3 linked regions of the Saccharothrix espanaensis DSM 44229 genome follow. The protein of the gene in region 3 interacts with the protein of the main gene of each other region in a pairwise test. Links are inferred from orthologs where the notes say so. Each region holds a gene or a part of one and is shown on either strand. Other genes may lie near its edges.

Region 1 (3,045 bases), 1.3 Mb from region 3 along the record:
CTGCCGCATCGGGTGGTTGTCGTCGGTCTTCACCGCCCACGCGAAGTTGAGCAGCTCGGTGTAGACCTTGTCGCCGAGCATCGAGTCCATGAACTTCGGCGACCACACCGGCGAGCGCTCGGTGACCAGGCCGGTGATCTTGTCGTAGTTGTCGCGCACCCAGTCGTAGGCGCGGTCGCACAGCAGGTCGACCAGCTTGTGGTGCGCGCCGTCGGTGAGCACCTGGGACAGCAGCCTGCCCAGCGGCGGCCCCCACGGCTGGTCGGTCAGCCGGCGCACCACGGCCTGCTCCACGATCGCCTGCACGTCCTCGTCCCGCAGCACCCTGATCGCGCCCTTGACGACGTTCGACAGCTCCCCGGTCACCCGTTCGGCGTTGTCCGGCTGCTTCAGCCACGCGCCGACCCGGTGCGCCACGCCGACCCGGCGCAGCTTGTCCCGCACCACGTCCTCGGACAGGAAGTTCGTCCCGACGAACGAGCCGAGCGCGTCGCCGAAGGTGTTCTTCCTGGTCGGGATGATCGCGGTGTGCGGGATCGGCAGGCCCAGCGGCCGGCGGAACAGCGCGGTCACCGCGAACCAGTCGGCCAGCGCGCCGACCATGCCGGCCTCGGCGGCGGCGCGCAGGTACCCGATCCAGGCGGGGCCGCCCGCCTCGAACAGCAGCGCCACCAGGAAGATCACGGTCGCGGCCAGGAAGAAGCCGGTGGCGACCAGCTTCATCCGGCGCAGGTCTCGGCGCTTGAGCTGGTCAGCGGCGGTCAGTTGCTCCACGACGCCATTGTCCGTGAAGATTCGGCGTTGTGCGGGTACCAGCGCTAGTCACCAGGATGCGGCCGTTCACCTCGACGATCTTCGCGGAGATGACCGCGTTGGCGACGCGCACCGGGGCGGTGAACCTCGGGCAGGGCTTCCCGGACACCGACGGGCCCGCCGGGATGCTCGCGGTCGCCAAGCAGTCCATCGACGGCGGGCTCAACCAGTACCCGCCCGGCCCCGGGATGCCGGTGCTGCGGCAGGCGATCGCCGAGCACCGCGCCCGGTACGGCACGCACTACGACCCGGACACCGAGATCCTGGTCACGGTCGGCGCCACCGAGGCCATCGCGGCGAGCCTGCTCGGGCTGGTCGAACCGGGTGACGAGGTCGTGCTGATCGAGCCCTACTACGACTCGTACGCCGCCTCGGTCGCGCTCGCGGGCGCGACCCGCAAGGCCGTGGGGCTGGTCGAGGAACCCGGCACCGGGCGGCTCGGCCTGGACGTCGCCGCGCTGCGCGCCGCGATCGGGCCGAAGACCCGGGCGCTGCTGCTGAACTCGCCGCACAACCCGACCGGGACCGTGCTCGACCGGGCCGAGCTGACCGAGGTCGCCCGGCTGTGCGTCGAGCACGACCTGATCGCGATCACCGACGAGGTCTACGAGCACCTGGTGTTCGACGACCGCGACCACGTCCCGCTGGCCACGCTGCCCGGCATGGCCGAGCGGACCGTGACGATCTCCGGCGCGGGCAAGACGTTCAACTGCACCGGCTGGAAGATCGGCTGGGCGTGCGGGCCCGCCGAGCTGGTCGCCGCCGTGCGCGCGGCCAAGCAGTTCCTCACCTTCGTCGGCGGCGCGCCGTTCCAGCCGGCCGTGGCGCACGCGCTGCGGCACGAGCTGGACTGGGTGGCCGAGCTGCGCACGTCGTTGCAGGACAAGCGCTCGCGGCTGGCCGAGGGCCTGACCGACGCCGGGTTCGCGGTGCGGCCCAGCGAGGGCACCTACTTCATCACCGCCGACGTCCGCCCGCTCGGCTTCACCGACGGCGCGCAGCTGTGCCGCGAGCTGCCGGAGCGGATCGGCGTCGCGGGCGTGCCGGTGCAGGTGTTCACCGACCACCCCGAGCAGTGGCAGCACCTCGTGCGCTTCGCGTTCTGCAAGAAGGACGAGGTGCTGGACGAGGCGATCGTGCGGCTGCGGAAGCTAGGCGCCTGAGCGCACCGGGACGGGCGCGCCCGCCAGCCGCTCCTGCACCAGGGTGTGCCGGAACTGGTAGGACGCGCCCGACAGGCGCAGCACGCCGAGCTTGCGGGCGTCCTCCAGGAACACCATCAGCTCCCACGGCAGCTTGCCGCGCGCCGCCAGCCAGATCCGCGCCACGGTGAACCACCACCAGCGCAGGTGCAGCACGGACAGCGTGAACCCGAGCATCAGCCCGCACGCCAGGCCCAGCCCGACCATGCCGGTCTGGTGGGGACCGAACACCAGCCCCGCCGCCGCGCCGAACACCACCGCGAGCACCAGCGACCCGGTCCACACTGCGATCCGGTCGCGGGCCATCGTCCACTTCGGGCTGGTCGGGTGGCTCAGCTCGGCGCTGCTGCCCAGCGCGAACCGCAGCGCCACCGCCACGGCCAGGCCGAGCCCGACCACCAGGCCGGCCGACAGCCCGTAGAGCGCGCCGAACACCAGGCCGACCGCCATCCCGAGCACCCCGCTGACCAGCACCAGGCTCCGCCAGACGCCCAGCCTCGGCTTCGGCGCGCGGTCCCGGGAGGCGAACAGCGCGGCCACCGCCACGGCCAGCCCGGCGGCCAACCCGGTGGCCGGGGCCAGTTTCGGCGTGCTCGCGTACGCCATCAGCCAGCCCACGCCCAGACCGCCGATCGTGCCCAGGACGAGCGCGCCGAGCACCGCCAGCCAGCGCCTGCCGACCGAGCGGCGCAGCTCCCACCAGGCCAGGTCGGTGATGCCCCGGGCGTGCATCCCGCTCGCCAGGAACGCCAGCCAGCGCCGGGCCCGGTCACGCGGCCACACCTGGCTGGCGCGCGCCTGGCTGGCCACCCCCCGGTCGCCGAACGCGCCGTCGACCAGCTCGTCCACCAGGTGGTCCTCGATCGCCCGGCGGTCCGGGAACCGGGTGCGGTCCAGCAGTTCGCTGGGCTCGCCGTAGCCGTAGACCAGGCCCGCCAGCCACACCGCGAGCGGGGTGGACAGCGCGTCCGCCAGCCGGCCGTCCGGCTCGTCGCGCAGGTGCAGGAAGATCGGCTCCCAGCGGGCGGCG
Region 2 (3,199 bases), 7.4 Mb from region 3 along the record:
GCAGCGACCAGCTCCGCTGCGTCGTCGTGACCGAGGTGGACAGTCGACAGCGGACCGTGCTCGTGTACGGCCTCCAGGAGGGGTTCATCACGTACTGGCGCGTCGGCGAGCCGCGCGACCCGGTGCTGCTGGACCTCAACGCGATGGACGAGCTGATCGAGGCGTGGACCGACGTGCGCACCTGACGCCTGACGACGCAGCCCGGCCCGTCCGAGCGCCGAACCCACGACGGTCACTTCCGCCGACGGGGTGTCGCAGGTCCACCCTGGTCCAAGGCGGCCTGTGTTCACCGTGCTGCACTCGCTGCCGCGCCCGGTCTGCTGGCCGTGGCGGTGGGTGTGCCGGGTCTGTCGCCGGCGGCTCCGGGAGACCGGCTACACTCATCGTGGACCTCGTGCGGCACACATCTCGCGAACCTCCCCAGGGCCGGAAGGCAGCAAGGATAAGCGGGCTCTGGTGGGTGCACGGGGTCCCCTTTTCGTGTCGGACCCCTTCGGTAGGGTCTGCCCCGTGGCGCTCGCCCTCTACCGCAAGTACCGGCCGGCAACCTTCGCGGAGGTGGTCGGGCAGGAGCACGTCACCGACCCGTTGCGCACGGCGCTCGGGGCGGGGCGGGTCAACCACGCGTACCTGTTCTCGGGTCCGCGCGGGTGTGGCAAGACGTCTTCGGCCCGGATCCTCGCCCGCTCGCTGAACTGCGTGAACGGGCCGACGCCCGATCCGTGCGGCGAGTGCAACTCGTGCATCGGCCTCGCGCCCAACGGCGTGGGCAGCGTCGACGTGGTGGAGCTGGACGCCGCGTCGCACGGTGGTGTGGACGACGCGCGCGAGCTGCGCGACAAGGCGTTCTACGCGCCGGCGGAGTCGCGCTACCGGGTGTTCATCATCGACGAGGCGCACATGGTCACGACGCAGGGCTTCAACGCCCTGCTCAAGATCGTGGAGGAGCCGCCGGAGCACCTGATCTTCATCTTCGCCACCACCGAGCCGGACAAGGTGCTGCCGACCATCCGGTCGCGGACCCACCACTACCCGTTCCGGCTGATCCCGCCGTCCTCGATGCGCGCGCTGCTGGAGCGCAACTGCGCGGCCGAGGGCGTCGCCGTGGAGCCCTCGGTGTTCCCGCTGGTCATCCGGGCGGGTGGTGGCTCGGCGCGGGACACCCAGTCGGTGATGGACCAGCTGCTGTCCGGTGCGGGGCCCGACGGCGTCAAGTACGAGCGGGCGATCTCGCTGCTCGGCGTGACCGACGTGGCGTTGATCGACGACGTGGTGGACGGCCTGGCCGCCCGGGACGGCTCGGCCGTGTTCGGCACGGTCGACCGGCTGGTCGACGCGGGGCACGACCCGCGCCGGTTCGCCTCCGACCTGCTCGACCGGCTGCGCGACCTGGTGCTGCTGCACGCCGTGCCGGACGCCGCCGACCGGGGACTGGTGTCCGCGCCGGACGACGTGCTGGCCAAGATGGTCGCCCAGCGCGAGGCGACCCGGCCCGCGACGGTCACCCGGTGGGCGGAGATCCTGCACCAGGGGCTGACCGAGATGCGCGGCTCGACCGCGCCCCGGCTGCTGCTGGAGCTGGTCACCGCCCGGATGCTGCTGCCCTCGGCGAGCGACACCGAGGCGGCGCTGCTGCAACGGCTCGAACAGCTGGAGAAGCACGGCCCACCCGCCGGCGCGGTCGCCGCACCCGCGAACCCCGCTCCGGCGAGCCCTGCCGCTCCGGTCGCCAGTGGATCGACGGGCGGCGGCTCGGTGGGCGGCGGATCGGCGGGCGGTGCGCCGGAGAGCAGCCGGACCTTCCAACGCCCCTCGCAGCGCCCTTCCGCACCCGCCGAGCAGCCCCCCCAGGCCGCACCGACCCAACCGCCGGCCGAACCCGTCCAGGCCCAGCCGGCCGCCGCGCCGAGCCCGGCCGACGCGACCCCGCACGCCGAGCCCGAACCCGACACGACCCCACCAAGCCCGGCCGCCCCACCAAGCCCGGCCGCCTCGCAGAACCAGGCCGGATCGCAGAACCAGGCCGGACCGGAGGACCAGACAGCGCCCGAGGTCGCGCCGGAGCAGAGCGCCGAGCCCGCCACCGGCGGTGCGCCGGGCGCGGACGCGGCGGAGATCCGGCGGCGGTGGCCCGACCTGTGCGGGATCGTGCGCGGGATCGCCGGTCCCAGCGCCGGCGCGCTGCTCACCAGCGCCACGGTCAGCGACGTGGTCGGCACGTCGGTCACGGTCAGCCACAAGTCGGTCCCGCTGGCCCGCCGGCTCGCCGAGCCGCGCAACGTCGACGCCATCGCGTCGGCGTTCGGCCAGATCTTCGGCGGCACCTGGCAGGTCACCTGCGTGCACGGCGACGCGGCACCGGCCGCCGCCCGCCCGCCGCAGCAGGCCCGCGCGCAGCGGCCCGCGCCGACCCGGCCCAGCCAGGCGGCGCGCACGCCGGAACCGGTCGACGAGGAGGAGATGTTCGCCGAGGCCGCCCGGCCGGGCGACGAGGAGACCGGCGAGCGCCTGGACCCCGAGGCCGTGGTGCTCAAGCTGCTCGCCGAGCAGCTGGGTGCTCGGCCGCTGAAGAGCTGATCGACGCGGCTACCCTGGTGGCCTGACCACGAGCGAGAGGAACCCGCGGTGCAACCCGGTGGGCCGAACATGCAGCAGATCCTCCAGCAGGCGCAGAAGATGCAGCAGCAACTCGCCGTCGCCCAGCAGGAGCTGGCCGACGCCGAGGTGACCGGTACGGCGGGCGGCGGCCTGGTGACCGCCGTGGTGTCCGGCAACGGCGAGCTCAAGAGCCTCGACATCGACCCGAAGGCGGTCGACCCGGACGACGTCGAGACGCTGTCCGACCTGGTCGTCGCGGCCGTGCGGGACGCCAACCGGGCCGCGCAGGAGCTGGCGGCGCAGAAGATGGGCCCGCTCGCGTCCGGCATGGGCGGCTTGGACGACATGGGCGGCCTCGGCGGGCTGTTCGGCTGATGTACGAGGGGCCGGTCCAGGACTTGATCGACGAGCTCGGCAGGCTGCCGGGCGTCGGTCCCAAGAGCGCCCAGCGCATCGCCTTCCACCTGCTCGCGGCGGACCCGGCCGACATCGGCCGGCTCCAGGACGCCTTGCAGAAGGTCAAGGACGGGGTGGTGTTCTGCGACGTGTGCGGCAACGTCTCGGCCGAGGCGACCTGCCGCATCTGCCGCGACCCGCGCCG
Region 3 (4,318 bases):
GCCCCACGCGACGCTGTTGGCCAGTGCCTTGCGGATGCCGTTCGGGTCGCACTCCACGCCGACCAGCAGCGGCAGCCCGCTGCCGGACAGGGTGATCAGCCGGGTGGCGGCCTCGCGCGGGTCCATGCCGAGTCTCGCGGCCAGCTCGTGCACGGCGGCACGGCCCATCTCGGCGAGCATGGCCAGGAGACGGGCGTCGACGGGATCCGGCGCTACCACCCCTCGAACGCTACCCGCCTGAACCGATCTTCGTGCGTTCGCCCCACCGGGCGACCGGGGGAAATCTTCGTGTCGGGCTCACCCCTTGAGGTGGCGGCGCGGGCGGCAAGTTATAGGCTCGCTGGCCTGGCGCGCCCGTCGCTCTCGGGCCCACTTCGAACCTCTGGGGGGTAGGGTGTCCGACTCGTTTGTGCACCTCCACGTGCACACCGAGTACTCGATGCTGGACGGCGCGGCGAAGCTGAAGGACATGTTCGCCGAGTGCGAGCGGCTGGGCATGACCGCCGCCGCGATCACCGACCACGGCAACATGTACGGCGCTTACGACTTCTACCAGCAGGCGACGTCGGCCGGCATCAAGCCCGTGGTGGGCATCGAGGCCTACCTGGCGCCCGAGTCCCGGTTCAACAAGAAGCGCGTGCTGTGGGGCGACCCCGGCCAGAAGTCCGACGACGTCTCGGCGTCCGGCGCGTACACCCACCAGACGATCTGGGCCCGCACCAACGAGGGCCTGCACAACCTGATGAAGCTGTCCAGCCGCGCCTCCACCGAGGGCCAGCTGGGCAAGTGGGCGCGGATGGACGCCGAGCTGGTCGCCGAGCACGCGGCGGGGCTGATGGCGACCACCGGCTGCCCGTCCGGCGAGGTGCAGACCAGGCTGCGGCTGGGCCACGAGAAGGAGGCCCTGGAGGCCGCCGCCAAGTGGCGCGACATCTACGGGGCCGACAACTTCTTCGTCGAGCTGATGGACCACGGCATCGAGATCGAGAGCCGGGTGCGCGGCGGGCTGCTGGAGATCGGCAGGAAGCTCGCGATCCCGTTCGTGGTGACCAACGACTCGCACTACACCTACGCCGAGGACCGCGAGGCGCACGACGCGCTGCTGTGCGTGCAGACCGGCAAGACGCTCCAGGACCCGTCCCGGTTCAAGTTCGACGGCTCGGGCTACTACCTGAAGTCGCCCGACGAGATGCGCGCGATCGACTCGTCGGAGGCGTGGCAGCAGGGCTGCCGCAACACGCTGCTGGTGGCCGAGAAGGTCGACACCACCGGCATGTTCGAGTTCCAGAACCTGATGCCGCGCTACCCGACCCCGGAGGGCATGACCGAGGCCGACTACTTCCGCGAGGAGGTGTGGGCCGGCATGCGCCGCCGGTTCCCCGAGGGCGTGGACGAGGTCCACCGCAAGCAGGTCGAGTTCGAGATCGGCGTCATCCTGCAGATGGGCTTCCCGTCCTACTTCCTGGTGGTGGCCGACTTCATCAACTGGGCCAAGGAGAACGGCATCCGGGTCGGTCCCGGCCGGGGCTCCGCCGCGGGCGCGCTGATCGCCTACGCGATGGGCATCACCGACCTCGACCCGCTGGCGCACGGCCTGATCTTCGAGCGGTTCCTGAACCCGGACCGGGTCAGCCCGCCCGACATCGACATCGACTTCGACGAGCGCCGGCGCGGCGACGTGATCCGGTACGTGACCGAGAAGTGGGGCTACGACAAGGTCGCCCAGGTGATCACGTTCGGCACCATCAAGGCGAAGGCCGCGATCAAGGACTCCGCCCGGGTGCTCTACGGCCAGCCCGGCTACGCGGTGGCCGACCGGATCTCCAAGGCGATGCCGCCCGCCGTGATGGGCAAGGACATCCCGCTGGCCGGCGTGTTCGACGCCTCGCACAAGCGGTACTCCGAGGCCGCCGAGGTGCGCGCCCTCTACGACACCGACCCGCAGGTCAAGGAGATCATCGACACCGGCCGCGGCCTGGAGGGCCTGATCCGCAACGCGGGCGTGCACGCCTGCGCGGTGATCATGTCCGCGGAACCGCTGATGGACCACATCCCGGTGTGGAAGCGGCCCCAGGACGGGTCGATCATCACCCAGTTCGACTACCCGACCTGCGAGACGCTCGGCCTGCTCAAGATGGACTTCCTGGGCCTGAGCAACCTGACCACGATCGACGACGCGCTCAAGAACATCGCCCTCAACGGCAAGGGCGACGTCGACATCACGACGGTCCCGCTGGAGGACAAGAAGACCTACGAGCTCCTCGGCCGCGGCGACACGCTGGGCGTGTTCCAGCTCGACGGCGGCGCGCTGCGCGACCTGCTGCGGCTGATGCGCCCCGACAACTTCGAGGACGTCTCGGCGGTCATCGCGCTGTACCGGCCCGGCCCGATGGGCGCGAACTCGCACACGAACTACGCGCTGCGCAAGAACAAGCAGCAGGACATCGTGCCGATCCACGAGGAGCTCAAGGACTCGCTCGCGGAGATCCTGGACACGACCTACGGCCTGATCGTCTACCAGGAGCAGGTCATGGCGATCGCGCGGAAGGTCGCGGGCTACTCGCTGGCCCAGGCCGACCTGCTGCGCCGCGCGATGGGCAAGAAGAAGAAGGAGATCCTCGACAAGGAGTTCGAGGGCTTCGAGAAGGGCATGCTGGACAGCGGCTACTCGGCCGCGGCCATCAAGACCCTGTGGGACATCCTGGTCCCGTTCGCCGACTACGCGTTCAACAAGGCGCACTCCGCCGCGTACGGCCTGATCGCGTACTGGACCGCGTACCTCAAGGCGAACTACCCGGGCGAGTACATGGCGGCGCTGCTGACCACGAACTCGGACAACAAGGACAAGTCCGCGATCTACCTGGCCGAGTGCCGGCGGATGGGCATCACCGTGCTGCCGCCGGACGTCAACGAGTCGGAGCGCGAGTTCGTCGCGGTCGGCGACGACATCCGGTTCGGCCTGGGCGCGATCCGCAACGTCGGCGCGAACGTGGTCGAGGGGATCATCAAGGCGCGCAAGGAGAAGGGGAAGTTCGTCGACTTCTCCGACTTCCTGCGCAAGGTCGACGCCACGGTCTGCAACAAGAAGGTCGTGGAATCGCTGATCAAGGCGGGCGCGTTCGACTCGCTCGGCCACCCGCGCAAGGGCCTGCACATGGTCCACGTCGAGGCGGTCGACGCGGTCATGCTGACCAAGAAGGAAGAGGCGCGCGGCCAGTTCGACCTGTTCGGCGACGGCGGCGGGGACGACGGCGTCGGCAGCGTCTTCGACGTGAAGATCCCGGACGACTACTGGGAGCCCAAGCACCAGTTGACGCTGGAGCGGGAGATGCTGGGCCTGTACGTGTCCGGGCACCCGCTCAACGGCGTGGAGCAGGTGCTGGAGTCGTACTCCGACGCCTCTATCGCGCGCATCCTGGAAGGCGACGTGCCCGACGGCACGCAGGTCACGCTCGGCGGCATCCTCGCGTCGGTGACGCGGCGGGTGAACAAGAACGGCGAGCCGTGGGCGTCCGCCCAGCTCGAAGACCTCGCCGGCGGCATCGAGGTGCTGTTCTTCCCGAAGAGCTACATGGTGCACGGCATGTCGGTGGCCGAGGACGCGATCGTGCTGGTCAAGGCGCGGGTGGCCAAGCGCGAGGACCGGATCTCGCTGATCGCCAACGACCTGGTGGTGCCGGACCTGTCGGAACTGGGCGCGCAGGCGTTGAAGCTGAAGGTGTCGGCGTCGCGCTGCGACCCGAAGCTGGTCACCTCGTTGAAGGAAGTGCTCAAGGCACACCCCGGCACCACCGAGGTGCACCTGAACCTGATCATCAACGCCAGCCGGAACACCCTGCTGAAGCTGGACGACGCGCTGCGGGTCAGCCCGACCCCGTCGCTGATGGGCGACCTGAAGGCGTTGCTCGGCCCGGGGTGCCTCGGCTGAGCCGGAAATCACCCGTCCGGTGTATTTCGGACAGGCTGACTGGTCCGATCGGGTGGCATCCGGACGGGGTGGGCACGCGAGGGTTCCTCCTGTCGTTGAGTAAACAGGGTTAACTCAACACAGGAGGGGTTCCCATGGGGGAGAACGCCAACCACGCCACCGCCCTCGCCGAACTGGGCGACGCGTACTTCCAGGATCCGCACGCCTTCCACGCCGAACTGCGCGAGGAGAGCGCCGCGCGGCCGATCCTGCTGCCGCGCGGCCTCAAGGTCTGGCTCGTCACCCGCTACGACGAAGCCCGGCTCGCCCTCGCCGACCCGAGGCTCAGCAAGGACTTCGCGGGCTTCCTGCCGCTGTTCGAACGGCACCAGACCGGCACCCGCGAAGCCA

Evidence for each region. Proteins that work in one complex are often made in the same cells at the same time.
Region 1: the proteins of dnaE (region 3) and BN6_RS39410 interact in binary tests that used the Escherichia coli proteins (3 or more experiments, as listed by UniProt). The link is inferred for Saccharothrix espanaensis DSM 44229 from one-to-one orthologs.
Region 2: the proteins of dnaE (region 3) and BN6_RS01165 interact in binary tests that used the Escherichia coli proteins (3 or more experiments, as listed by UniProt). The link is inferred for Saccharothrix espanaensis DSM 44229 from one-to-one orthologs.

Annotation. Positions count from the first base shown.
Region 1 is NC_019673.1:8,946,634-8,949,678, reverse strand. Bases 115-2,889 are described here. They hold BN6_RS39410 (pyridoxal phosphate-dependent aminotransferase), read left to right. Parts: upstream 115-803; coding sequence 804-1,976; downstream 1,977-2,889. Other genes in these bases: BN6_RS39405 (NACHT domain-containing protein), read right to left, coding at 1,965-2,889; BN6_RS39415 (DUF445 domain-containing protein), read right to left, coding at 115-723. Outside these bases: more of BN6_RS39415, read right to left, coding at 1-114; more of BN6_RS39405, read right to left, coding at 2,890-3,045. UniProt on the Escherichia coli protein: Shows aminotransferase activity with methionine and histidine as substrates, and to a lesser extent also with phenylalanine.
Region 2 is NC_019673.1:239,521-242,719, forward strand. The notes cover bases 115-3,043. They hold BN6_RS01165 (DNA polymerase III subunit gamma and tau), read left to right. Parts: upstream 115-510; coding sequence 511-2,577; downstream 2,578-3,043. Other genes in these bases: BN6_RS01160 (hypothetical protein), read left to right, coding at 115-185; BN6_RS01170 (YbaB/EbfC family nucleoid-associated protein), read left to right, coding at 2,647-2,973; recR (recombination mediator RecR), read left to right, coding at 2,973-3,043. In the rest of the region: more of BN6_RS01160, read left to right, coding at 1-114; more of recR, read left to right, coding at 3,044-3,199. UniProt on the Escherichia coli protein: Part of the beta sliding clamp loading complex, which hydrolyzes ATP to load the beta clamp onto primed DNA to form the DNA replication pre-initiation complex.
Region 3 is NC_019673.1:7,636,693-7,641,010, reverse strand. Bases 81-4,128 are described here. They hold dnaE (DNA polymerase III subunit alpha), read left to right. Parts: upstream 81-394; coding sequence 395-3,928; downstream 3,929-4,128. Other genes in these bases: BN6_RS33195 (cytochrome P450 family protein), read left to right, coding at 4,063-4,128; BN6_RS33205 (AsnC family protein), read right to left, coding at 81-219. Also shown: more of BN6_RS33205, read right to left, coding at 1-80; more of BN6_RS33195, read left to right, coding at 4,129-4,318. UniProt on the Escherichia coli protein: DNA polymerase III is a complex, multichain enzyme responsible for most of the replicative synthesis in bacteria. This DNA polymerase also exhibits 3' to 5' exonuclease activity. The alpha chain is the DNA polymerase catalytic subunit.